3 regions of the Desulfobacter sp. UBA2225 genome follow, and region 3 is predicted to be linked to each of the others. Evidence: riboswitches for the same ligand, from Rfam matches in the RefSeq annotation. Region 3 holds a riboswitch; each other region holds the start of a gene.
What was found. Region 3 has a riboswitch for thiamine pyrophosphate ahead of thiS (sulfur carrier protein ThiS). Riboswitches for the same ligand answer to the same signal wherever they lie in the genome.
Positions count from the first base shown of each region.

Region 1: another riboswitch for thiamine pyrophosphate. It lies ahead of thiC (phosphomethylpyrimidine synthase ThiC); the one in region 3 lies ahead of thiS (sulfur carrier protein ThiS).
Region 2: another riboswitch for thiamine pyrophosphate. It lies ahead of B3D59_RS02740 (class I SAM-dependent DNA methyltransferase); the one in region 3 lies ahead of thiS (sulfur carrier protein ThiS).

Region 1 covers NZ_DDYV01000223.1:161-7,811, forward strand. Annotated here, with positions in the region: gene thiC (phosphomethylpyrimidine synthase ThiC) at 1-1,168, opposite strand, end outside; TPP riboswitch at 1,255-1,366, opposite strand; gene B3D59_RS11295 (GspH/FimT family pseudopilin) at 1,713-2,255, shown strand; gene B3D59_RS11300 (prepilin-type N-terminal cleavage/methylation domain-containing protein) at 2,294-2,992, shown strand; gene pilV (type IV pilus modification protein PilV) at 2,996-3,427, shown strand; gene B3D59_RS11310 (pilus assembly PilX family protein) at 3,472-4,065, shown strand; gene B3D59_RS11315 (pilus assembly protein) at 4,120-7,446, shown strand; gene B3D59_RS11320 (hypothetical protein) at 7,472-7,651, shown strand, end outside.
Region 2 covers NZ_DDYV01000051.1:230-8,764, reverse strand. Annotated here, with positions in the region: gene B3D59_RS02755 (shikimate dehydrogenase) at 1-330, opposite strand, end outside; gene pheA (prephenate dehydratase) at 327-1,466, opposite strand; gene B3D59_RS02745 (TenA family protein) at 1,820-2,476, opposite strand; gene B3D59_RS02740 (class I SAM-dependent DNA methyltransferase) at 2,576-3,307, opposite strand; TPP riboswitch at 3,382-3,485, opposite strand; gene B3D59_RS02735 (tetratricopeptide repeat protein) at 3,562-5,850, opposite strand; gene B3D59_RS02730 (hypothetical protein) at 6,005-6,832, shown strand; partial or broken gene B3D59_RS02725 (tetratricopeptide repeat protein) at 6,829-8,535, shown strand, end outside.
Region 3 covers NZ_DDYV01000216.1:578-11,687, forward strand. Annotated here, with positions in the region: gene B3D59_RS10855 (phospholipase D-like domain-containing protein) at 1-742, shown strand, start outside; gene B3D59_RS10860 (hypothetical protein) at 1,020-2,279, shown strand; gene B3D59_RS10865 (hypothetical protein) at 2,782-2,934, opposite strand; gene B3D59_RS10870 (MBL fold metallo-hydrolase) at 2,990-3,826, opposite strand; gene B3D59_RS10875 (class I SAM-dependent methyltransferase) at 3,867-4,943, opposite strand; gene thrS (threonine--tRNA ligase) at 4,955-6,868, opposite strand; gene B3D59_RS10885 (ribonuclease D) at 7,015-8,145, shown strand; gene dapF (diaminopimelate epimerase) at 8,178-9,029, shown strand; TPP riboswitch at 9,069-9,163, shown strand; gene thiS (sulfur carrier protein ThiS) at 9,255-9,452, shown strand; gene B3D59_RS10900 (thiazole synthase) at 9,455-10,231, shown strand; gene thiH (2-iminoacetate synthase ThiH) at 10,245-11,110, shown strand, end outside.

The DNA.
Region 1 (7,651 bases), on a different contig from region 3:
CGCAGTCGAACTGACCCTCCCAGTCCAGCTCACCCCGGGCTTTGCTCATTTTATGGTCAATAATCTCGGCCCCTTTAAGCCCCTTGGCCAGATCTCCGGCATGGGCGGCGATCCGCGATGCCATAATACCTTCTTTAACATCGTCTGCGGTTGGCAAACGCAGATGTTCGGCCGGGGTGACATAACATAAAAAGTCGGCACCATGCATAGCGGCCAGGGCACCACCGATGGCGGAGGTGATATGATCGTAGCCGGGGGCAATATCGGTAACCAGGGGACCAAGCACATAAAACGGGGCGTTGTGGCAAAGCTTTTTCTGAAGTTGCATGTTCATTTCTATCTCATGCAGCGGCACGTGACCCGGCCCTTCAATCATGACCTGCACATTTTTTTTCCAGGCCTGCTTGGTCAGTTCTCCCAGGGTGATCAGTTCCTCGATCTGGGGGGCGTCTGTTGAATCCTTTATGGCACCCGGCCTGAGTCCGTCCCCCAGGCTGATGCAGACATCATGGGCCTGGCAAATATCCAGTAGACGGTCAAAGTGTTCATAAAAAGGATTTTCGTTGCCGGTTTTTTCCATCCATTCGAACAGAATAGCCCCGCCTCGGCTGACAATGCCGCACAATCGAGGATTGGTTTTTATGCTTCGGGCACATTTTTGGTTAAGTCCGGCATGAATGGTAATGAAATCAATCCCGTTGGCGGCATGGATCTCAACGGTTTCAAACCACTCTTCGAGGGTTATCTCCTCTGTGGGTTTTCCGGTACGGGTTAAGGTGTCATAAATGGGGACCGTACCGATCATCACAGGAATTTGTTTCACCAGACGCTTTCGAAATGTTTCAGTGTCGCCGGATACACTCAGGTCCATGACGGCATCTGCCTGGTATTCTATGGCCAACTGCGCTTTTTTTATTTCCGAATCAAAACAGCAGACATCTTTGGATACGCCTAAATTGACGTTAATTTTGGTTTTAAGTCCTTTTCCCACACCTGCCGCTTTCAGGTTTAAATGATGTTTATTGGCAGGGATAGCAATTCGACCCTGGGCAAGGCCCTCCATGAGCTCCTCTTTTGAAATGGATTCATTGGCGAGAACCTGTTCCATCTGAGGGGTGAGAATGCCTTTTCGGGCTGCATCCATCTGAGTCGTATATGACTGTGACATATGTACATCTCCTGTTTTATATTTCTATCTATAAATATAGGGGGAAACTGAAACGAAAGGGCCGGGAAATGACAGACAAGCTCTATGCCAAAGCTTCAACCACATTTCCTACGCCGGTACGAACCGGATCAGGTTCCAAGGGTTGAAGTCTTGAGCCAACTTCTCTCAGCTTTTACGAAAGCACCCCCGTGATTAACTGGAATGTCACATACTTGATTCGGAAGGTTCTGTCAATGGATTAAGAGTCTGTTTGGCAATCAGAGGTTTTGAATAGAATTTAAATTTATAAATACAATGCATTGAAATAAAATCAAAACGATGAAATATAATCAATTCGATTTATTCCAATGGCAGACTGGCTTTCAAGAGAATCAAGGGCGAGCCTGCCTCTGTCAGGACAAACGCATTAAAAATTGACACACTTTTTGATTTTGGCATAATAATTGAATAATAAATTTAATAACGCCCACTCAGCTGGGGCTGAACCCAATTTTATAACCAACTACACTTACTATGAAAATATTTTAGTTATAAAGTAGAATTCATGAATAACAAAATATTAAAAACTGCCACAGGTTTTACGTTGTTGGAAATCATTATTGTATTGGCGATCATGGCAATCGCCATGACCATTGCAATCCCAAATGTCATGTCCTGGTTGCCCAATTATCGCTTAAAAGCGGCGGCACGTGACCTCTATTCCAATATGCAGAAAGCCAAATCTGAAGCGCTTAAACGCAATTGCAGTGTAGGCATTACCTTTTCAACGGTGACGTTCCCGACTCAGGGGGGAGAATATACGGTCTTTCTTGACAATGGTGATGGTGCAGGAACCGCTGATAACGCAATACAAGACGGTGGAGAAGTAACGTTGCTAGCGGTTGCAATGCCCATAGGTTGCACACTTTACCAAGCCAGCTTTAGCGGAACACCAATGACTGGCTATAATTCCCGTGGATTCCCCCTTGGCAACAGGACAGGTTCTGCAAGATTAAGGAACAATAATTCAGTCTGGTATGAGATGGCTTTGTCCAATTCAGGATATCCGAAAATACGAAAAAGTCATGACGGAACAAATTGGAACTGATGCAAGAGGGATTAAACCAATATACAGATGGGGAAATAATGAAAAAATATATATCGCCATGCATGGAAAATGCCGGTTTTACCCTGATTGAAGTTCTCTCCGCTCTTGCCATTTCCAGTATTCTCTTAGTAGGGGTTTACGCACAGTTCACATCCCAACAGGCTAGTTATATAGCCCAGGATCAGGTGGTGGAAATGCAGCAAAACCTGCGTGCCGGAATCGGCTATATGACTCAGGAACTGTGCATGGCCGGATATGACCCTTACAGATCAGGGACGGCAGGTATTGAAACAGCAAATTCGACCAGTGTTGTTTTTACCTATGTTGCTGATGATGACGGGTTGGATAACGATAATGCCGATGGTGACAACGACACATCCACCGGTGTGGATGAGCCGGGCGAATTACAAACCGTTACTTTTGATTTATATGATGCCTATGGCGATGGAGACAATGATATCGGCAGGCAAGTGGGTGGAATTAAACGTGCCATTGCCGAAAATATTGAAGCGCTGGAATTTCTTTACCTTGACTCCGCTGGCGCTGTGGTGACCGATCCGGATAAAATAAAAACAGTACAGATTTCTCTTCTGGCCCGCGTGGGGAAGCAAGACCGTAATTTTTCCAATAACAAAACCTATACGTCCGCATCCGGGGATGTCTGGGGACCTTACAATGACGGGTTCAGACGCCGCTTTCAGATTGTAACCATCTACCTCAGAAATACGGAGAGTTGACCCGTGAATAAGCCGCAAAGTCATAATGATGCCGGTTTCACTCTTATTGAAGTGCTTATTGCGCTGATGGTTTTCAGCATCGGCATTCTCGGCATTTCTCTGATGCAGTTACAGGCTATTCGGGGCAACAGCGTGGCCAATCATCTGACTGAAGCCACGGTGTTCGGCAGTGACCAGATTGAACAAATGCTGTCCTGGGACTATGACGACGACAATCTCAAATCGAACAACAACTATACCTATACGCTGCCCGATGGTACTACTACTATTACTGCAGATGGCCATCAGGCTGATAGCGATAACTTCTGTGAGGCATATTGGCATATCACCGACAATACCCCGGTCACGGGCAGTAAAACAATTGATGTTACAGTGTTCTGGAATCAAAAAGGAGCGCTGAAAAGTTTCAGCCTTTCGGTTGTCAAGGCGCAATAGTGTGAGCTTTTTTTTGAGGATACATCCAACGAATTGAGGTAGATATGAAGCCGCTTGATCATGTGAACAACCAACAGGGTTTTGCTTTGATATCCGTAATGCTTTTTCTGGTATTGCTGACTGTCATCGGTATTGCGGCGCTGAATACAACCGGCGTGGAGCTGCAGATAACCGGGAATGACCGGATTTACAGAACGGATTTCTATAACCAGGAAATGAGCCTGGCTGCCGGGAAGCTCAATTACAGAACCTGGCTTACGACTGGTTACCTGACATCGGATGAAAGCACTGCCTATTTTCCCCAGGCGGGAAGTGATGATAATGGTAACGGCATTACTGATCTCAGTGAAATGATCAAAAATGGCGAGGTTATCGGGAGTTACAGGATCAGAAACAATGTTTCCACCGCGACCGACATCAGTGCCTGGGAAGACCTGTCCGCCTTCGGCAGCGCTGCCGACCACCCGGCCAACCAGGTGCCGGTTCTGAATCACCGAGACAAACCCCTGCCGGGAAGCGGCTACGATCCCAAGAACTTTGAAATCCGCCGTTTTACCATTACGGCCTATTCCGTTAAGAATGACCGCAAGGTGATTTTGCAGGAAGGCGTTTACAAGGTGTTTAACAAATATGAATAAGTTCCGATCAATAAGCCTCTGGAATTTCCGGATGCTAAGTCAGGAGGAAAAAATATGAAAACCAAACTGTTATTGTTATTGGGACTAATCGCATGGACATCATTTGCCCTCGCGGAAGATGTCGATATTTACGGCGTCTCGAATATTGAGGTCAAGCCTAATGTCCTGATTATTCTAGACAACTCCGGAAGCATGGCGACAAAAGACGTGCCAAGCAACCAGAATGATGATTATGATCCTGCCACCATTTATTCCGGATCGTATGAAAAAAACAAAGTTTATTATAAATATTATGGGTCATGGCAACTCTATTTTTCCGATATCACGTCACCATACTGGCAATGCTCCGTTGCTAAAACCGACCTTCTCAGCAAAGGATACTGGACGGGCAGGCTGTACAAAAACTACCAAAACAAAGTAACCTGTTCATCCAATGGGACTTCCAGAGATTACGCTCTGGGCAATTACCTGAATTTTGCAGGGGGAGGCGCAGACCGTTCGCGCATGGAAGTTGCCAAGGAGGTCGTTGCCAACCTGATTATCGATAACAACGAGAATGTCAACTTCGGACTGATGGCGTTTAATTACGAGCACGGAGGGAAAGTTGTTGCCAACTGTGGGGCGACTCAGGCGACGCTCGTCGGAACTTATGACCCCGCAACGAGTGCGATGGCGGACTCGGCTCAATCTGCATACGGAGCCGTCGGTCTGTTGAAATCAGATACCTGGACGCCACTTGCGGAAACCCTGGCCGAAGCCGGGCTCTATTTCGCCGGCAAAGCAAGTTGGTTCAACAGTGGCATCACCTACACCAGCCCCATAGAATACCGTTGCCAGAAAACCTACATCATCCTGGTGACGGACGGCGAGCCGACCAAGGATGACGATAAATTCGCGAGCAAAAAATATATTATCGACAGTTACCTGTCGGACAGCCATACTGATACTTATAACAGCAGTGGTTATGACTATGATATGAATCAGAGCCACTACAGTTTTCTGGATGATGTCGCCAATTTTCTCAAACACACTGATGTCCTTTCGGACCTGGGCAAAACGGGTGACTTTGAAGATCAGACCATAACGACCTATACTATTGGTTTTCAGACAGCACAGGACCTGCTCTCCTTGACAGCAACCCGCGGCGGCGGCGAATACTATCAGGCGACCAATGCGGGAGAACTTGGCGTGGCCTTGAACAGCATTATCGTGGCCATTAAGGAACAGAACGAAATTTTTACCGCAGCGGCAGTGCCGGTCAGTCGCGCGAACAAGGCCTACGCCGGCAATTATGTTTACTACGGCATGTTCCAGCCCACCAACACTGGCAACTGGTACGGGAATCTGAAAAAATATGGCATTACCGATGACGGCGTCATTCAGGATAAGAACGGCATCGCCATTGAGAGTGGCGGCACGGTGGTTGACAATGCCGTCTCATACTGGAGTAATGCGGCGGATGGTCCCAAGGTGACCGCAGGCGGCGCTGGTGAAGTTCTGCAAGATCGGGCGACGGACCGGGATATCTACACCTATACCGGAACAACGTCGGACCTGACGGCCTTAAGCAACAAGTTTAGCACAGACAACTCCACCACTCTCAACACGTATACCGACCTGACCGACACGGTCATTGATGCTGTGCGTATCGGTGTGGCCGATGACTGGCCGCTGGGAAGTCTGCTACACTCCCAGCCTATAGTTGTGCATTATGATACGAACAACGATGGCACTGAGGACCATTCGATGATCTATGCCGGGGCTAATGACGGCATGCTGCACTGCTTTGACGATGAAGACGGAAAAGAACTGTGGGGCTTTATTCCCCAGGACCTTTTGGGCAATCTGAGTTCCAAGGTGGGCTCCTCCGGCCTGGAATATTTCGTTGACGGGACGCCGGTCTATTACCACTACGATCATGACAATTCATCCAGCACACAGGACAAGAAGCTGCTCATTTTCGGCGAACGCCGCGGGGGCAAGCATTACACCGCCCTGGATATCAGCAGCTACAGCGCGCCGGCCTTCAAATACAGCATTACTCCCGATATCCTGGGCACGGAAGAACTCGGACAGTCTTGGACGGATCCCCAGGCGCTTCAAATGGGGCATATGGATGGCGCCACCTATAAAACAAGGGATGTTTTTCTCATGGCCGGAGGCTACGATATCAACCAGGATTTACTCCCCACAGGCACCCCTGCAATAAATGCAACTGATTCTATGGGGCGGGCGGTGTACACAGTTGATGCCCAGACCGGTACTCTGTTCAGTAATTTTTTGTTCAGTCATGACAACTACAGTGCCATGACCCACTCCATTATCGCGGTCTCAGGTTTTGAAAACCCCAAGACCCGCACCACCACCCGGGTGTATGCCGGAGATATGAACGGCAACCTGTTCGCCTTTCGGGATGATATTTTCCATCGCAACACCAGCATCAGCAAAGCATCTGCCTTCGATGGGAAGTACGACGGGCAGGAAGACGGCGTCTGGGGACAGAGGCTGAAACTCTATGCGTTGCCGGGCAAAAAGATCTTCTACGCCCCCACCATTCTGAATGAGTACTTTCCGGTCGAGTTCACCTATGAAGCCGGGGAGAAAAGTGACAAAGAGGAAACGGTGCTCGAAAAACGCGTGGGCGATTACGCCTTTTTCGGAACCGGTGATCGGGAACATCCGGAAAGGACGGATATCCTCAATGGATTTTACGCCATCAAGAACAACTGGCAATGGTCAAGCGAATCCCCAGTGATCGTTGAGGCTTACGTCGATAAAACCGATGGAAAGGTCAAGGCAAAGAATGACGGTCATACCGTCGTCGGTGGTGAAGACGACCCTGACGAATTGTTCCTTCTCGATGTGACCGATGATCTTCTTCAGAATGAGGAGGCTGATTCGGATGTCAGCCTGCGTTATACTAATTATGTAAAAAGTGCTATAGATCACGAAAACAATAGGGGCTGGTTTATCCTTCTGAAGGAGGCGAACGGCAGCCAGGTGGGCGAAAAGGTAGTCTCTTCCCCTCTGATCTATGACGGTGTAATCTATTTTTCCACCTATGTTCCTGATGATGACGATGAGGATAACAGTGATGATCCATGCGCTGTTTCCGGGGCCGGGGGCAATGGCTATCTTTACGCTCTCGGTTATAAGTACGGGGAGGCTGCCATTAATTACGATACCGATAATGATGATGGAGAAGAAAAAGTTCTGGGGCGGCAGGACCGACGTAAGAAGCTTAAAAATAAGGGTATTCCACCCCAACCGGTCCTGGTTGTCCATGAAGGAAAACCGACAATTATTATCGGCTTTGAAACAACCGATCCAATAGCTCCAGTCGGCTTGGAAAGAGCATTCTGGCGCCAACTTAACAAATAATAACACCATCGTTCAGGAGACTTTTATGCTGAAGAAAATACTCTCCCTGGCTGTGTTTGCCCTGCTTCTCCTTAACGGAATGTGTGGCATGGGCATAGCCGCTGAGAATGAATCCGTTTTTTTTGAACTTAACGCCAAGGTAATGGACATTGATCCAATCAGGGACCTGGCAATAATTGCCGAAAAAGAGTTTAAACTCATCTCT
Region 2 (8,535 bases), on a different contig from region 3:
CGCAACAGCGGCTTGACAATCGGTATTATATCCTTTTAATACGCCGTTTTCATTCACTATGGTGTTTACTGCACCAATGACCCGGGCTGTGGGATCGATCCAGTCAATATGTTCCATGATGGATTCCTTGAAAGGAATGGTTACGGAAGCGCCCTTGATGTCCAGCGTGCGCACAGCCTGTACCGCGCCTGCCGCATCCTGCACCTCAAAAGCAAGGTAAACGGCATTGATGCCCTTATCTTTAAACGCTGCATTATGAATCACAGGGCCTTTAGAGTGCCTGGCAGGATTGCCGAATAGACAATATAGCCGGGTGGCAGCGTCAATCATTGTAATATCTCCTGTTTTTCAAAAATCGGGTACGACCCCAACACCTTTAAATACAGGGCCTGGCTTCGAATCTGTTCAATGGTTTGAAATACGATTTCATCCTGGATATGCCCTTCAATATCCATGAAAAAATGATAGCTCCAGTTATAATGACGCGTGGGTCTGGATTCAAGTTTAACCATGTTCAGGCCGGATCTGTTCACAGGCGAAAGCGCCCTGAAAAGTGCGCCCGGGGTGTGGTTCGTGGCAAACATAATAGATGTTTTATCATTCCCTGTTCTCTCCGGACGATCGCCCCCAATCACAAGGAACCGCGTAATATTTCCGGCACGATCCTGTATTTTTGATGCCACCGGCAGCAGGTTATAAAAATGTGCTGCTTTGCCGGATGCAATGGCGGCAATCTGTTCATCCTTCGAGGCCAGAAGAGCCGCATTTGATGTGGAGCTGGTCTCCATGACTATGGCATGGGGCAGATGTTTCTTCAACCAGTTTTTGCACTGGGCAATGGCCTGGGGATGGGAATAAACGGTTTTAACGTCTTTGAGTTCCCCTGTGATGGATAACAGATCATGGGAAACAGGCTCATAATGCTCTGCCGTAATTTCAAGATCAAACTCGGCAAAAAGATCAAGGGTATAGTTGACAGCCCCTTCAATGGAGTTTTCAACGGGAACAATGCCGAAATGCAGCTCTTTTCGCTCGATATTGTTGAAAATATCAAAAAAACCGGCTTGTTCTACAAATTCCCCGCAGTGGTTGAAATAATGAAGGGCGGCAATATGGGAATGGCTGGCAAGGGGCCCTAAATAACCAATGGTCTTAGGCTTCTGGATTTCCCGTGTGGCCGTGATGATCACATTGAAAATATACTGAATCAGGCTTTCGTCCGCAGGGCCGGGGTTCAGCCGGGAAAGCCGCTCAATCACCATGCGTTCCCGGGTTCGATCCAGAATTTGGCTGCCTTTTTGTTTTTTAATCTCCCCTACTTTTTTGCCGATCTCAAGGCGCTGGTTGATCAGTTCAAGAATGCGCTCATCAATACGGTCAATTTCCCCACGAAGCGGAGACAGGGGCGAAGAATCATCATCTGCCTGCTTTTGATTGTCCTTGTCTTTAATCTCATGGTCAGTCATCTCAATTTCCTTTTTTATAATCAGCTTCAAATAAAAAAACCGCCTCAGGTTTTGCCTGCTGCGGTTTTAGTGATTTAGTTAAATTTATGGGAAAAATCAGTTGTCCACAGGCAGGCTGTCCTTTCTATAAAATCGAGTGCTAAAATAAAAATTTTTGCTGAAGCTAAAGATCATTAAACTATTTCTCCCTTTATATTTTTTTAAGACCATATACGTTGGATCTTTTTCTGTCAATAGATTCAGACTCAATGTCCAGGGCGATCGCATGTAAACATATCCTGGAAATGAAAAATATGGTTGGATAACCAATCCCATAGAAAGGGACGATCACAATCGGCTAAAGGTTATTGCAATTACTTTTTCATAACTTCTTCAAAAAAATCGAGTTCATATTGTGTTGATAGCGTGAAGGCTTTCAACATTTCCTGATGAAGTTCTTCATCTGCTGCGGATGATAGCCGCTCTACAATATCAATAAATCTTTGCGTGTATTGCTCGTACGCTTCACTATGATAGGTGTCGATCCACATCTGGTATTCGTTGTCAGCTTCCGCAATGGTCAAGATGTGGTTACCAACGCTGCTAAACACCCAGAAACAGGGTAAAAGTGCCGCAGCAGCAAGAGCAAATACGGAATTTTTACTGTGATTAAGCAGAAAGGAAGTGTATTTCTCAATTGCAGGAGACTTTTCTTCAGCTTCCTCAATATCAAAATATTTCAGAAACTCATTGTGAAGGGCTTTTTCAATGTCCAGCCCATCTTTGGCTAACATTTGAAAGAATTGCTTTTCAGATTCGTTGGGAGCTTTTTCGGCCAACAGGTCCAAAGCCAGATTATCATCCTTGAGATAAAGGATATCCTGCGACAGGAAATGTGCAAAATTATTTTTATCTAATGTGCCTTTCGCCAGTTGTACAACGAAGGGATGAGCGATTGTATCCTCATAAATAGAAGATACCGCATCCCACATCTTTTGAGTGTATTTTCCTGCTGCTTTAATATTCTTCATCACCCCCTGATTCCTCTATTTTTATTTTTTAGGAATGAGCCTTAAATAACTCGACCATTTCAAAACAGTCGGCCATTGTCGGCCGTACGTTTAGAAATTTTAATTGGCCATCTTATTTCGTGCTCGTTCCTTAAAGGCACAAATGGCAACATAATCACCGCAGTCAAACCCCGGAATTGGTTGTTCTTCCATATTGTTTGAGTATAGCGGATGTTTAGTGAGCGTTTGAGCATAATCAAAGTCTTGAAAACCTGCTGTTTTAAGCATCTCGACTTTCTCAGCAGTTGTACGCCAGTTTGCAACCTTTACAAATTCAATTGGATACGGGTCCCTTGGGTGAACTCCTTCCAATAATGGATGTTCCCATGTTTCGACACTTTTTGCCAGGTTATACATGGTTGCGTATGAACTTTCCTTAGGAACATCAATAACCACGATTTTACCTCCTTTTCTCAAAGCAGTATATGCTTTGTGAAACACGGACTGCAGGTCATTGATATAGCTTGGTGTGCCGTTGAATAGGATCGTATCGTATTGTTCTTCGCCCAGATCGGCGTCTTCCGCTGTGGTTACCTCAACACTTATCCCCCGTTTACGGGCAATCTCAGCCATTCCCTCTGATGGTTCGAGACCGTACTGAATGGAAATGTTAAAATCTCTTTTCAAGATTGATTCAAAAAGACCACTTCCGCACCCTACAGAAAAAGTATCACCCGCATCTTTCATAAAATAAGCGACCAGGTTCACCTCTGAATTTAACAGATTCATATTGTCAAAAAACCACGCATCATATGCTTGTGCAAATTCGTCAAAACTTCTTTTTTTATCCATGCTGACCTCCGAAGAAAAACCTTTATTATCAACCCGGTGCAGATAATGTATTTTTATAGGTAGGCACTTACTTGAAGAGGCATGATCCGCTTCCCTACGTCGGTATTACCCGCATCAGGTTCCAAGGGTCAGGAAAATGTTTCCTTCTCAGCTTTTGCAAGCGCCCCCAGCTAAATTCTAAAGAAGTATCAAAAACAGCGTTTTTAAAATGTACGCAAAAACCTAACCGGACACTACTGATCTATTTTATTGAGTTATTTCATTTCCTCTATCAATTTTTTTGCGTCACTGGCCCCGGGGAAATTATCATTAAGCTCCAGGGCCTTGGACAGCTCTTTGAGTGCCTGCTCTTTTTCCCCTTTTCCGTAATACGCCAGCCCTAAATGGTAGCGGATAATGGGATGGTTTGGTTGTTTTTCCAGGCAGTCCAAAAATTCGGCAACGGCATTTCCGTACAACCCTTTTTTATAATAGGCAAATCCCATCGTATCCATGATGCTCGGATCTTCGGGATAAAGGGCTTTCGCTGTTTTTGCCAGGGCCAGGGCCTCGTCAAATTTATCTGTCCGGCTTGCCAGGTAAAATGACAGATTGTTGGCGGCGGCTGCATAGTTGGGATTGATTTCAAGGGCTTTACGGTAATGGGTTTCTGCGTCATCAAATTTGTTTTCCGCTTCAAAAAGGACGGCCAGCAACATATGGGGCGGGGCCAGTTTATCGTTTTTTTCAATCATGGTCAGATATTGTTTTTTTGCGTCCTCAATATTTTTCTGGGACAGGTATATTTTTGCCAGCGTTCCGTAGGGACTCAGATAATCCGGGGCAAGGTCAACGGCTTTCAGCAGTTCTGATTCTGCCTGTTTCATATCCTCCTGGGCCAGGTAAATATTTGCACGGGTGCTGTGCACAAGCGCCTTCAAATTATTGTTATCCGTGAATGCATCCATCTGCTGAGTACACAGGTCATGGGCGGTGTCAAATTCTTTTTGAGCCACGGCATTTCTGATTCTCAGGGTAAATACGTCAATGAGTTTGTTGTTCAGGGACCAGGCCTTTTCCAGCAAGGGGGCTGCCTGGTCAAATTGCCTCAGCGCAGATTTTAAGTAGGCAAGCCGGTAATAGCCTGCCGGATTGTCAGAGCCGATTTCAATCATTTTTTTATAATCGTCTTCAGCTTCCTTAATTTTTTTCAGGGCCACATAGGCGTTGCCCCGGAGCAGATAGGCCCGGTAGGCTTTGGGATCAAGCTTAATTACCGCAGTGGTCTGATTTACGGCAAGATCATAGGCGTGCTGGCGCAAATAAATTTCAGACATCAGCAACCGGGCCTGGGTATAGTCCGGTTTCAGCTCCACCGCCTTGACCAGGGCTGATGCCGCCTGGTTCGGCTCCCCTATTCCGATATAAGAAAGGCCTTTAAAATATTGAACCCTGTGGGCATTTGGTTCTTCCTTTTCAAGGGCGATCAGGATATTGAGCGCATCCTGATATTTTTTTTGAAAAATCAGGATTTCGCTTTTCAGCATTCTGGCATCCGCCAACTTGGGCCGTTTTTTGAGAATGCCGGCGACCAGGTTCTCCGCTTCGTCTATTTTTTTCTCCTTGTACAGGAATCTTGCCAAGATCATCTGGGTATTGCTGTCTTCAGAATCAAGGGCAGCGACTTTCCTGTACAATTCAAGGGCCTTATCCTTTTGGCCCGTCACGTCATAGAATCCGGCCAGTATAACCATGGGCCGGGGAGTGTCCGGTTGGATCTCAACCGCCTTTTTAAACGCGGTCTCAGCTTCTTGGAAATTTTTTGTTCTCAGGTAAAAATTACCCAGAAGAATCTGGTGCCCTGGATTTTCAGGATGCTCTGCCGCTGACAGATGTAATTGTTCCTCTGCTTTATCCAATTGTTTTCGCAGAATATAGAACTGGGCCAGGACGTTTCTGGCCGTTGTCGCATCTTTGCCTGATTCCACAGCTTTGAGCAAAAAAGCTTCAGCCTCGTCGAATTTTTTTTCGCCGGCTTTTATGGCGGCCATGGTATGCAGGGCTCCCACATGGCTGTTCTGGATTTCAAGAATTTTTTCAAAAACAATCCGGGCATCTTCAATCTGCTTCTTTCTGATCAGAACCTGTCCTTTGAGAAAGAGCGCGTCCAGATTTTGGGGGTCCTTTTTCAAAATTTTATCGATCCTGGCCTGGGTTTCCGGCAGTTTTTTATCCAGAAAATAAAATCTCGATAATTTCACCAGGGCTTCAATATTTTCCGGATCAAGTTTTTCTACGCTGGAATAAAGCGCAAAGGCCGATTTTAACTGGCCTGTCTTCATGAATATGTCGCCAAGCTTCAAAAGGACTGCCGTATCTTTATTGTCTATCTGGAGCGCGTTCTTATATTCTATTTCAGCCTTTTTATACTCCCTTGCATCAAAGTATTCGTCACCGTTTTTTACATGGGCTGCTTTTTTTTCGTCCTTGTTTGCGCATCCAAATCCGGTGCAAGTAATCAATGTGATGAAAATGACTAACATAATTTTGGAACAGGTTTTCATGAACAACCTCTTTAAAAGTGAATTGGCTTTTTGTTTACTTTATGATAACGCTCAAATGTTAAATACAATTTGTATTATGGGATACTCAGTATTGTCAACGAAATAAAAATTTCGACATTGTAGGAACATGGAACGAGATATGCGGACGCGATATTTGATTTTAAACATTTTGGGGACGCTGTTTTTTTTGTGCTTAACCCAGGGAAAAACATATGCCTGGTTTCATTTTTCCGACACGTGCGAAAATTGTCCCGTTTTCGAGTCGCCCCGAATCGCAGAGGAGGTGTCCAAAACCTATGCCTTTCTGCCGAATACCCCGGATACTGACTCAGAAATCCGCCTGTATAGAACATTTTCTAAAGAGTCATCTCCGGCAAGCGCCGGAGAGCTTAAGATTGATATTCCTTTTAATCTTTTATCCGCATCAGAGACAAACGTTCAAGCATCGCTTGACCGCCGGATTGCGGCAAATCTCAGGTTAAAAAATCTTATAGAGCAATACCGGGCGCTACAAAAACGAAATGCCCAACTGTTAAAGGATTTGAGCATCCCTTATCTTGAGGCAAAAAAAAGCCACAAAAAAGCGGTAGAGGTATCTGATGCGAAAGAATTGGTGCCTGCCGACAAGCTGAAACGGCAAGTGGCAGAGGTGATTCTTTTTCAGACCGGCGGAAAAGTAAGCCTGCCTGTTCAAGAGAGCCGAGATCTTCAGGCGGTCCAGGCAGAAAAAAAAGGCAGGGAGGATTCAATGCCTGCCCTTGAAAAATACCAGGCGTTGAGTTTAGAAGAGGCGTATTCGAAAAATCCGGTAGGCAGCGGCGCATATCACCAAACCTATGGCCGGGATACGCAAATGCCTTGGATTTTTTCCTTGGGACTCAAGCTGCTGCGGTTTCTGGCAAACAATAAAATTGAAATTCTTTCCTGGGCGGCTGTTATGGCCGTTATCGGTCTGGTCGGCCTGATTGTGGTGAAACGATGAAGCGTAAACGCAAAAAAATAGCTGTTGCCGCCACAGGCGTGTTGATTTCCGCTTTAATGACGGGGATCCTTGTAGGCTGTTTTTTGATCTGGGAGTTTGGAACGCCCCAGGATCATTTTGAGAATCAAGGCGACCAGGCTTTTGAGCGCGGTGATTATGCCGATGCCCTTCAATACTGGCTAAGAGCAAAGGAGCCGGTCGGGCAGTCCGGACGTGTATATGCCAAGATGGGCGCCGTTTATCTGAAATTGTCCAACCTGGACCAGGCTGAGATATGCTTTAAAAAGGCACTGGAAAAAAATCCCGAAGATGTTGACACACAACAGCAAATTATCCGGATTGCCTTGGTTCGCGGGGATACGGCAGCGGCTCGGAATTTATTGTCAAAGCTTCTCAAGAACCATGATTCAGATCCCCTCCTTTTGATGCTTTCCGGCGATCTTGCCATGCTACAGACTGAATTCAAAACGGCAGAAGCGGCTTATGAGAAAGCTGCAGCGCTTTTACCCGCCCAGATTCGCCCCAGGCTCAAGCTGGCCATCTGTTTTCAGGAACAAAAAAAGGCCTTTGAGGCCGAAAAGATAATCACCCTTTGCCGCACCCAGGGTATTAAAACACCCATGGATCTCATGCTTGCTGCAGATTATTATGCCCTTGCAGGAGATGATACCAGCGCCGAAAGGTACCTCCTCATGGCCGTGGATTCAGACCCTGGAGACCTTGAATTTAAAACCCGGCTTTGCCTGTTTTATCGCGTTGCCGGGAAGTTAGAAAAGGCAGTGGCCTATTTAAAAAAACTAATTGCTGAGTATCCTGAAAATACCGGATTTAAAATGATGCTGGCCGATTTTTATCTTGCGATTGAAGACATGGCAGATGCGGAAAAGCTGCTGGATCAACTTGCCCAGGCAAGCAGGGATGCGCCGGGGTATCATCTACTGATGGGAAAATTCTGGTTGTTCAAGGGAGGGTACTCCCATGCCGAGTCATATCTGAAAACCGCATTGGACAAAGACTACGGCCTTGTGTCCGCCCATTATCTTCTGGGTGTGGCCTATTTTGCCGGGGGCCAGAGTAAGCTGGCTGAAAAAGCGTTTCTCCGGGCACTGATGCTGGACCCGGATCATGAGGGGTCGATATTTGCCATGGCTGCGCTGAATTATAAGCGGGAGGATTACGGCCTGGCAGACCAATATGCGGATCGATTTCTGGGACAGGAACCGTCCAGTGCCCGGGTCTGGAAGCTCAAAGGGCTGTGCGCCCTTGGCCGCAGGGATCCTTCCTGTGCAATAGCTCCTTTGTCCAAGTCGTGGCATCTGGGAGGCGGCGCTTCGGCCCACTTTTTTCTGGGGCAGGCCTTTGAGGCCCAAGGCATGGTGCAGGAGGCGCTGACAGCTTACAGCCAGGTCTTTGAAGATGCACCGGTCATATATCCGGCCTTGTACGCGTATGCCCGGCTCGCTTCAGATCATGGCCTAGGAGAGAGGGTCTTTGAAAAGATAGATGCGCTGGCGGTTCATGACGCGAATCCGGCTGTTTACTATACCGGGGCAAAAATTTGCCTTGGCCTCAAAGACTATGACCGATGCCAGGCATATATAGACAAAGCCATGGCGAAAAAAGAGGTGTCAGGCCCTTTTTTTCTTTTGCAGGCAGCACTTTTTGAAGCGACAGGAAAGGATGAGGGCGTCGAAAAAACACTG
Region 3 (11,110 bases):
GCTACATGCTAAAGTATTATTTCAAGAAAATAATGCTATTATTGGTTCAGCAAATATTTCCGCAAACGGTCTTGGTTTTGAAGGGAATGAACTCAATGGTTGGATAGAAGCAGGTGTCCAAACAAACGATACAGCAGCAATATTGGACTTAAAAGATTGGTTTCAAAAATTATGGGATTCTTCGGACATCCTTTTTTACGAAACAATTGAGCATTACAAGATACTTTGGCAATCGCACAGAAATAGTAGACCGGTTAATAGTTATCAACTTTCATTGTTAGATGCGGTAAAATACGATAATGACAATTTTGCAGATAGAAAAATATATTTTGCGATCTACCGAAATCGTAATGCTTCAGACGAAGCAATAGAAAAATATGAATCAGTCAAAGAAATTCATTATAGTCTTCCCGGTATCATAGAATTTTATGAAGATTGGAGTGATATTCCTGATAATGCCGACATCATTAGTATCTATTTTGGACCACGTGGAGGATTAATTATTGATGGTACTTATAAATCGCCAGAAAAAGCTTTAATAGAGAGCTTCATTCGTGAAGATGAAACAGAAGGTGAGATAAAAATAGTTTTCAAATCTAACTCTATTCATGGCTATAAACTTTCAAAATCCGATAAAACGCTTATCAAGCAAAATATTGAGAAACTGATGTCCTTTCAGCCAAATCCACATGATGCTTTTTTAATCCCGATAGTGGATGGTGTAACCAAACTTAACGAATAGAGCAGTCTTTTTTTGAGACTAAAAAAACGGGCTATCTCATGATAACGCAGTTGCAATTTGAAACCATGAGTTGGTTATATTTTGATATCAAGTTTTATAAGAAAGTCTGTGTAACCTACACAAATTTTAAAGCGTTCATTGTCGACTGCATTACGGTAAAAAAAAACAGGTCAGCCCGTGGCTGTTTATATGAAAAAGACTATAGTTTGCAGACAAATTGTTTCTGCAAAAGGCTCGCTATTAATGTTATTTTAATGGTCTGATAAAGGAACTGGAGATGTGCGGTTATTGTATAGAATCTGCTGGCGTTGAACGTTTATTAACAAAAGAGAAATTCACCGAAGAGGATCTATTATTTTTTTCGGATTTTTTTATTCAGGAAATAGTCGATCTGAATCAGGGCATACATACACTCCTTTCTTTCATTCTTGATTCTGAAATAACAGAAAAAGACAAATTAGAACAATTAAATTCGCATATTATTTTATGTCGCTTATTAGAAAACCTCATAGATTATGGGATTGATTCACCAAATTATAACAGCCTGTTACAAAATGATTGGATTGTAAAATCCATAGTGTGTGAAAGCCTTGAAAATACCTGCCGGATTGAAAACTTAAACCGAGTTGCATCTTGGTTACCCCACTTAAACTCCTGCTATAACTTAAACCGATGGGATTCAGATGAACCGATTCAGAAAGCCAACAAGCAATTTCCAAATATTCATTTTTTTTATCCACTTTATCAGGCAGATACATATTTCAATAAGGTCAAGTGGCACACTTTCCTGAATCAGGCTGACTTACCCAAAGAATGCATGGCGATTTTAAATCATTATATTTCATGGTGGTTAAAAGGTGGGGATTTAAAAGAAAACGATTCTTCTCACATTAAAGAACGTCTTGCCGGTACAGGTGTTATTTATGACCCAATAATGACTGTACCAAAAGAAGAACGAGTTGTATTTGATCTTGCTTTTCGGGCTTTATTTTTCAGCGCTTGTTATCTTTCAAAATTGCATCTACATAATGATTGCGTGAAAAAACTCATTTTAACCCCTCCATCAAAAATCCCTTTTTTTGATGGAATGGATTTATGGCTCCAGAGAAAAGCTACTGAAAGAATATATAGATTCGAGGGGGTATCTTTTTTTCTCCATTCAATAGATGATATACGGACCATGCTGCCATTGTACCTAATGGAAAAATGTAATATTACAGGTTATGATAAAAATGCTCTCTGCCAAGCTATTAAATTATCCAAGCAATATGATGACGATTTTGAAATGTTCTATGAGCAACTCTGTTGTGGAATCTCGATCACATCCGTTCTTAATGCAGAAAAAGAATTAGAGGAAAGGCAAAAACGACTTCTTGCTTCCCTCAGCGATTCAGACCGCAAAAAGTTGCGAGAGTTGGTAATTAAAGAAGCTCTTGAGGAATTCCCTGAATTTTCGGAATCTTTAGATGAACAGGCTATTGAATGTTGTATGCTATCAAAAGTTGAGGATTTTATAGCAGGACAAGATTTAACTTGATTACCCAAATGCTGGGTTTATATGGTTTGTGTTGATACTCGATGTTCAAGTTTTTTATAACAACCTGATATTATTATATTTAATACAAAGGGTGATATTTATGGCACGATTTTTTAAATTTAATAATATCAAAGAGTTATAATTTTAAAACGGATTTTTTTGTAAAAGCACGTCATTTCAAACCCAGTGTTTACAAGGTTTTGGAAAAAACTTGAACATCGAGTGATACAGAGCCTCTGTCAGTCCGTTGAGCATGGATCCTATTCCAATGGCGCAACCCATGACACACAATTTTGAAAATTCTCTCCTGTCTAAGGTTGGTAGGTAGGGCGAGCCTTTTGTCTATTATAGAACTCCCAGAGACTTTTTTGAAAGGGAGAGGATTACTTCTGTCAGTGGTTATGCTGGATCAAATCCATCCGGTGAGCGAAAGTATTCATAGTCCACTCCCATAATCGTTTCTGTCATCGGGAAGACTATTATTAACAGGTATCACCATCAATCACCTGAAAGAGGCGGTCAGGCTGTTCATGAACAGATTCACAAAAATCCGGCGAAACATCTGTTCATCTGCCATGATGCCTGCCACGCCTTTAATGATCTGGCAGGCATCCACTGGAACGGCATAGACGATTCTGCGCCCGGGAACGGTCATGAAAATTCCCAGGCGGGAGATGGAGTTATCTACTCCTGAATTGATCTAAAATAATTCAGAGTTCAAGCCGGCTACCTGTGGCAAACACGTTAATTGGGCGCGCCATTTTACTGGACATGTAGGCCGGGGCATCAGGACCCGTGCAGTGGCCGGTATAATAGGTTGTGCCCTCGTAGGACGACAGTTCATTGATCAGAATATCCAGGCGGTTGTTCGGTTCAGTGACCTTGGTTATGCGATTATACAGGTGGAATCCGCCGATCACATGGTCAATATGGTCCAGGCCTGTGCGGGTAAGGACCGTATCAATCATATTCCCCATGCCCGAGTGGGCGCAGCCGGTGAACAGAACCGAGGTGCCGTCTTCCACGATCAGCAGGGCCAGTTCATGGGAAAATTCATCCTCAATCAGTTTCCCGTCTTCCTGCTGCCTTAAAAGGTCTGAATTGCCCTGGGGGATAAAGCCCTTTTTTGAAAAATCCGTGATAATGGTTAAATCCTCGGACAAGGCCAGGTCCGCACCAATAAACCGGCAGCGGCTTTTGTCAATGGCATCGGTATCAAGGCCGATATATCGGGGTTCATTATTCTTGTAGCGGGCATAGTACCTGCCTTCAATGGCCCCCCGAGTCATGATGATTGCTGCTTTGTCATTGAGCGTTTGAAACTGCGGGATGCCGCCGCCATGGTCATAGTGCCCGTGGGACAGCACGGCTATGTCCGTTTTTGACAGGTCCACACCCAAATGTTTTGCATTGTCTGCAAATTTTTGGTCCTGTCCCATATCAAAAAGAATGGACCGGGTGCCTGTGCGGATAAAAAAACTTAAGCCGTGGGCCGGTGCAAGTTGCGGGTCCGTGGTGTTGTTTTCAAGCAGACAGGTGATTTCCATGGCGCGTTCCTCCTGTGTTTTTTTTCGGATATAGGTTCAATTATGGGGTGGTGCATAAAAAATGCAGATTAAAGGAATCATTGGGGATATCTTCGGCACAAACCGTTGAAAAGCCCGCTTGTTTGAGCAGATCTATGGCCTGCTCTTTCCCCCACATCATGCCAAGGCCCGAGCCGTTGTCATTGAGCCCGATGGGCATGCAGTGCATCAGGCTTACCGTGTATAAAAACGGGCCCATGGGATGATCGGTATTGTCCTTGATATTGGTGGCGGCCTTGATATCGATCATTGAAAAAAGGCCGCCATCACGCAGCATGTATTTCACTCCTTTTAACGCGTCCAGGGGATGGGACTGGTCGTGGATGGCGTCAAAGGCGCATACATAATCAAAGGATTGGCCAAACTTTGACGCCTCACGGATTTCAGCGGCATCCTGGTTGATGAACGCAATGTTGGACAACCCAAAAGATTCGGATAAGGCCCGGGCCTGTTCAAGCGCTTTTTCATGGTTGTCCATGCCGACAAACTCGGATTTTGGATAGGCCTGGGCCATGAGACAGACCGCCACGCCCTGGCCGCAGCCTATATCGCAGACCCGGATGCCTTGCTGCAGCCTTTTTTCCAGCCTACCTTGGTCAACATAGGGAATAAATTCCTGGATTAATACCTTGCGGTGTTTGGCCTCAGCCAGTTCCGACATGAATGCCTGAAAATCTGGATAAATGGAAAAGGGAACGCCCTGGCCGGTTTTAAATCCCTGTTTTACGGCATTCATGGCACAGGCGGTCAGCAGGGGGATCTCCTGGGTATAAACCCCCAAGTTGTTGTTCCCGGCTCTTCTGCACAGAAGATCCCCATGGGAAGAGGGCAGGAAAAAGGTGTCATCATTGTCCGGCTTTTTTGTCATCTCGATAATGCCACCGGTGACCATGATGCCCAGCCACTCCTTGAGATAACGCGAGTTCAGACCCGTTGCCCCGGCCAGTTCCCCAAGGGTCAGGGCTGAGCCTTTCTCATCCATGACATCAAATATTTCAAGGGCATAGCCGATCCCCAAACCCAGGTTCAGGGATCCGTAATTTAGAATCTGTACCAGTTTATCGGAAAAATCAGCCATGATTTAATATGTTAAAGATCGATTCCCTCCAGGACCCGGTCTTTGATATGGGCGCAGACTTTGGTCAGGAACTCTTCGTGGGTGACCCCCATTTTGACCTTGCCGTCCAACGTGCGCACCGACAATACTTTTTCTTCTTTTTCCTTGTCCCCAATGGTGATGATTAAAGGAATATAGTCCAGTTGGGCCTCTCTGATTTTCTTTTTAAGGGTCTCGCTTCTGTCATCTACGTCGCAGAGGATGTCATGGAGCGCCAACAGGTGTTGGATCTCTTTGGCATAGGGAGCCAGTTCCTGGTTGATGGGCAGGATCACGGCCTGGACCGGGGCCAGCCACAGGGGAAATTTACCTGCAAAATGCTCCACAAGGATACCGAAAAACCGTTCCATGGAACCGTAGATCACCCGGTGGATCATGATGGGCCGGTGTTTTTCATTGTCCGCGCCCTTGTAAGTCAGATCAAAACGTTCCGGCAGCGCCATGTCCAGCTGAATGGTGCCACACTGCCAGGTTCTGCCCAAAGCGTCCTTGATGTGGATGTCTATCTTGGGACCGTAAAATGCACCATCCCCTTCATTGATCATGAATTCTCGGCCATAGGCTTCTATGGCATTGCGCAGTCCGTTGGTGGCGGTTTCCCATTGTTCATCCGTGCCGATTGATTTTTCAGGCCTTGTGGAGAGCTCCAGGTGAAAGGATAGTCCAAACCGCGCATAGACCCGTTCAGCCAGTTTCAAAACGCCTAAAACTTCTTCCTGGATCTGGTCCGGGGTCATGAAGATATGGGCATCATCCTGGTGAAAGGCCCGGACCCGGAACAATCCTGACAACGCGCCTGAAAATTCATGGCGGTGTACCAGCCCGATCTCTCCGGCCCGGTGGGGCAGGTCTTTGTAAGAGTGGGATGTTGTTTTGTAAAGGATCATGCCGCCGGGGCAGTTCATGGGTTTGATGGCGTATTCCTCGTCATCAATGGTGGATGTGTACATGTTTTCCCGGTAGTTTTCCCAGTGACCGCTTTGCTCCCAAAGTTTTCGGGTCATCATCACCGGGGTTTTGGTCTCCACATACCCGTCTTTTTTATGCTCCATGCGCCAGTATTCCAAAAGCGCATTCCACATAGAAATGCCTTTGGCATGGAAAAAGGGCATACCCGGTGCCTCGTCATGGAAAGAGTACAGATCCAGGCGGGTGCCAAGTTTTCTGTGGTCCCGCTTCTTGGCTTCCTCAATCATGGTGAGATAGGCGTTGAGTTTCTTTTTGTCAAAAAAGGAGATGCCGTACAGCCGCTGGAGCTGTTGCCGGGACTGATCTGCCCGCCAGTAGGCACCGGAGGTTTTTAACAGTTTGACCCCCTTGATCATGCCGGTGTTGGGGATATGGGGGCCGCGGCACAGGTCAATGAATTTACCGTTTTGGTACAAAGAGATCTCTTCGCCTTCGGGCAACTCGTTAATCAATTCCACCTTAAACGGGTTGTCGGCAAACAGCTCAAGCGCCTGCTGCCGTGTGACCACCTGCCGTTCAAAACCTGCCTTGGCCTGGATGATTTTTTTCATCTCCGCTTCAATGTTTTCAAGGTCAGCTTCGCTTACCGGATCCATGTCAATATCATAATAAAATCCATCTTCAACCACAGGGCCGATGGTCAGTTTGGCGTCCGGGTAGAGGTTGAGTACGGCTTCGGCCATGACATGGGCTGAGGAGTGTCGCAGGATATCCAGCCCCTGGTCGTCGTTGGCGGTGATAAAGCTCACTGCACTGTGCTCTTCAATGACCGTGCCTAAATCAAGGGCTTTGCCCTCTATTGCCATAGCCACGCAGTTGCGGGCAAATCCTTCGGAAATGCTTTTTGCCACATCCATGCCTGTGGGTGGTTCGTTAAATTCTTTTACTGCATTATCCGGGAAAGTTATTTGAATCATTTTTTTTTACTTCCTGTTTTATATATCATGCCTCGATCTTGCCCTATTTCCAAAGGCAGCGTATGATCAGGCATTGTAAGAAAAAGCCGTTAATTAAAAAAAAGAATTTTAAAAGAAGTGTTTTAAACAATCAAGGGAAAACTAAGGTGGTTTATCAGTTTATAACAACGGACAAAGACCTGGCACAAGTATGCCTGAAACTTGAACCCTGTGAAATAATCGGTGTGGATCTGGAAGCCGATTCCATGCACTGTTTTTCAGAAAAGATATGCCTGATCCAGATTGCAGGCCCAAACCAGGCCTGGCTGCTGGATCCTTTTCTGATCAATGATTTTTTACCCTTTTCCCGAATTCTTGAAAACCCGGAGATTACCAAGGTGTTTCATGGATCGGACTTTGACGTCAGAAGCCTTGACCGGGAGTTGTCCGTTGAAATTGAAAACCTGTTTGACACCGAGATTGCCTGCCGTTTCTTAAATATTAAGGAACGGGGATTGGGCGCACTTTTGAAATCTTTTTTTGATATTGATGTGGATAAAAAATACCAGAAGGTGGACTGGTCAAAACGGCCCTTGAAAGAGGAGATGATTGCCTACAGTGTGGGGGATGTGGCAACGCTTGTGGACCTGCATGACCTTTTAAAAGAACGTCTTGAAAAGATCGGGCGTCTGGCCTGGGCCGAAGAGGAGTTTGAGTTGCAGGCCAGGGTCAAATACGAGAGCAATCATTCAAGACCCTTGTTCAGACGGTTCAAGGGAGCCGGAAAACTTGACAACCGGAGCCTTGCCGTGCTGGAGCATTTGCTGGAAGTCCGGCTTTCCGAGGCCGAGAAAAAGGATCTGCCTCCCTTTAAAATTATGTCCAACCAGTCCATTCTGACCATGGTTCAGCACAGGCCAACCAGTGTCGAGTCGATATCGAAACATCGGGCCCTTAGCCCTAAACAGACCGGCATGTACGGGCAGTTGTGCGTCAAGGCCATTGAAACCGCCCTTGCCTTACCTCACCGGGAACTGCCGTCCTATCCCCAAACCCGGGTGCCCAGGAAAACCTCCCAGGTCCTTGCCCGCATTGATGCATTAAAAAAAATGCGTGAAACAGCGTCCCAGACTTTGGCCATGGAACCTGGATTTTTGATCAACAACAATATGATTTCCGCTGTGGCTGCGGGCAAGCCGGCAAGCCCGGAAGATTTGTTGCGGATTCCGGGCATGCGAAACTGGCAGGTTGAGGCGCTTGGTGAGCATATTCTTGAGACCCTGTCCCGGGTTCAGTGAGTTAAAAAGAGAAAAAGAGATAAGGATAAACAATGCGTATAGATTTCTGGAAAATGCACGGTATCGGCAATGATTTTATCATGCTGGATGACCGGGACAAGACGATTGCAGGGTATATTGACTATTCGAATCTGGCTGTGCGCCTGTGCCACCGGCGGTTCGGCATCGGTGCCGACGGCATTATCCTGGCCCGGCATTCTGATACCCATGATATTCGGTTTATAATCATCAATTCAGACGGGTCCGAACCTGAAATGTGCGGCAACGGCATGCGCTGTTTTGCCAAGTATCTGTACGAAAACAATATTCTTGTAAAAGATGAAATAAAGGTTCAGACCCTGGCCGGAACCGTGGTGCCCCGGATTGAAAAAAAGCAAAGCGGACAGGTGGTCTCCGTATGCGTGGATATGGGGGTGCCAAGGCTTGTGCCTCAGCAGATTCCTTTTGTCCATGACAGGGATATGGCCCTCGGGGTGCCCATAGAGACAGCCCAGGGCACAATGTTGGTATCCTGTGTTTCCATGGGGAATCCACATGCCGTGATCTTTGTGAATGACTTGTCACTGGTGGATATTGAAACAATTGGTCCCATGGTGGAAAATCATCCTCGTTTTCCTGAAAAAACCAATGTGGAGTTCATTGAAGTCGTCTCTGACAGGCAATTAAAAATGCGGGTGTGGGAACGCGGGGCCGGGATAACCCTTGCCTGCGGCACCGGGGCCTGTGCTGCCGTTACGGCCGCTCATCTCACGGGACGGGCAGGGCGTCAGGTGCGTGTTAATCTGGACGGCGGGGACCTGGACATTTCATGGAATGAATCCAGCGGCCATATTTTTAAGACTGGGCCTGCCCAAACCGTTTTTAAGGGAACTCTTGATATTTAGTCCAGGGTTGACAAAGCTTTTTAATCTATATATAGCTTGATTTATCGTTTGGGGTGGCGCACAGCGTCTGAGATAATACCCATTGAACCTGATCCGGATAATACTGGCGAAGGGAAGAGCGGACAAGACAATAGTAAACCCGGAAAAATTCGGATTTAGGCATTTTTATAGCCGCTTGCTCTTCCCTTGAGAGCAAGCGGCTTTTTTTATTTAGGATTTTTGCCTATGAATATTTTTGTCAATGGAAACAAGGAACGCATAGAGCCATGCACGTTGGCACAGTTGATCGCCTGTAAAAAGCTCGATGCAGGGGCGCTGGTTATTGAACTTAACCGGCAAATCATCAAACAGGATTTTTGGCCGACAACTGAACTTCAGGAAGATGATCGCCTGGAGATGCTCAGTTTTGTCGGAGGAGGCTGATTATGAAAGACGATGTACTTCGATTGGGGGGGAAAGAATTCAGTAACCGGTTACTGACCGGTACCGGGAAATTCGGCAACCATGGGCAAATTCCCAAGATGCTCGCGGCCAGCGGTTCACAGATGATCACTGTCGCTTTGCGTCGTGTCGACATCACGGCTCAGTCTGAAAATATCCTTGAATACATCCCCAAACATGTGACCCTGCTGCCGAATACATCCGGCGCCCGCAGCGCAGAACAGGCCGTACGCATTGCCCGTATTGCCCGGGAAGCCGGTTGTGGTGATTTCATTAAAATTGAAGTCATCACCGATATGAAATACCTGATGCCGGACAATTGGGAGACCTTGAAGGCAACGGAGATTCTGGCCAAAGAAGGGTTCCAGGTGCTGCCTTATGTCCTGCCGGACCTGCCCCTGGCCAAACGGCTGGAAAACGCCGGTGCCGCGGCGGTGATGCCTCTGGGCGCACCCATCGGAAGCAACCGGGGGCTGGAGACCAAACCACTGATTGCCATGTTAATTGAAAACGTCTCCGTACCCATTGTTGTGGATGCGGGAATCGGCAAGCCTTCCCAGGCAGCGGCTGCAATGGAAATGGGTGCGGATGCGGTTCTGGTGAATACAGCCATTGCCACGGCCCGGGACCCGGAAGCCATGGGGCGCGCCTTTGATTTCGCGGTCAAGGCCGGACGGGCTGCCTACCTGGCTGAAATGGCCGAAGAGTCTACCCTTGCCCGGGCCTCTTCTCCACTCACCGGATTCCTTGACGAGGTATAAAGAGGATTAGATTATGTCATTTTACGAGATCGTTGAGCGATACCGGGATTTTGACGTTCCCCATTTTTTTGACCAGGTGAGCGATCAGGATGTCATCCGCAGTCTGGCCAAGGAAAAACCCGGTCCCATGGATTTCTTGACCCTGCTGAGCCCCAGGGCTGCCGGACATCTTGAAGTCATGGCCGGCAAAGCCCACCAGTTGACCGTGCAATATTTCGGACGCACGATCCAGATGTTTATTCCATTGTACATCTCCAACCACTGTAACAACGGCTGCGCCTACTGCGGGTTTAATCAGAAAAACCCCATCCTTCGCCGGAGGCTCAGCCTGGAAGAGATTGAGATTGAGGCCGAGGCCATTGCTAAAACCGGCATGCAGCATGTACTTTTTCTCACCGGTGAGGCCCAGCACATGACCCCCATGTCGTACCTGGTGGATGCGGCTCAACTGCTCAAGAAACATTTTGCATCCGTGGCGATCGAGGTCTACCCGCTTGAGGTTGATGAGTACCGCCAACTCTACGAGGCCGGTGTCGATTCCATGACCATGTTCCAGGAAACCTATGACGAAGATGTCTATAAACGGGTTCATCTGGCCGGCAAAAAAATGGATTACCAATGGCGGCTCAACGGGCCTGAACGGGCCGCGATCGCCGGCATGCGGGTGGTCAACCTCGGCGCGCTGCTGGGTCTTTCCGAGCCGCGCCGGGACATGTTTTTCACCGGGTTACATGCCCGCTACCTTGAAAACAAGTATATCGATACCGAAGTCGCCATCTCTCTGCCCCGGTTTAACGAGGCGGAAGGCGATTTTCAACCCGACTACCTGGTGGATGACAAAACCTTTGTTCAGTTCATGACCGCGTTGCGCATCTTCCT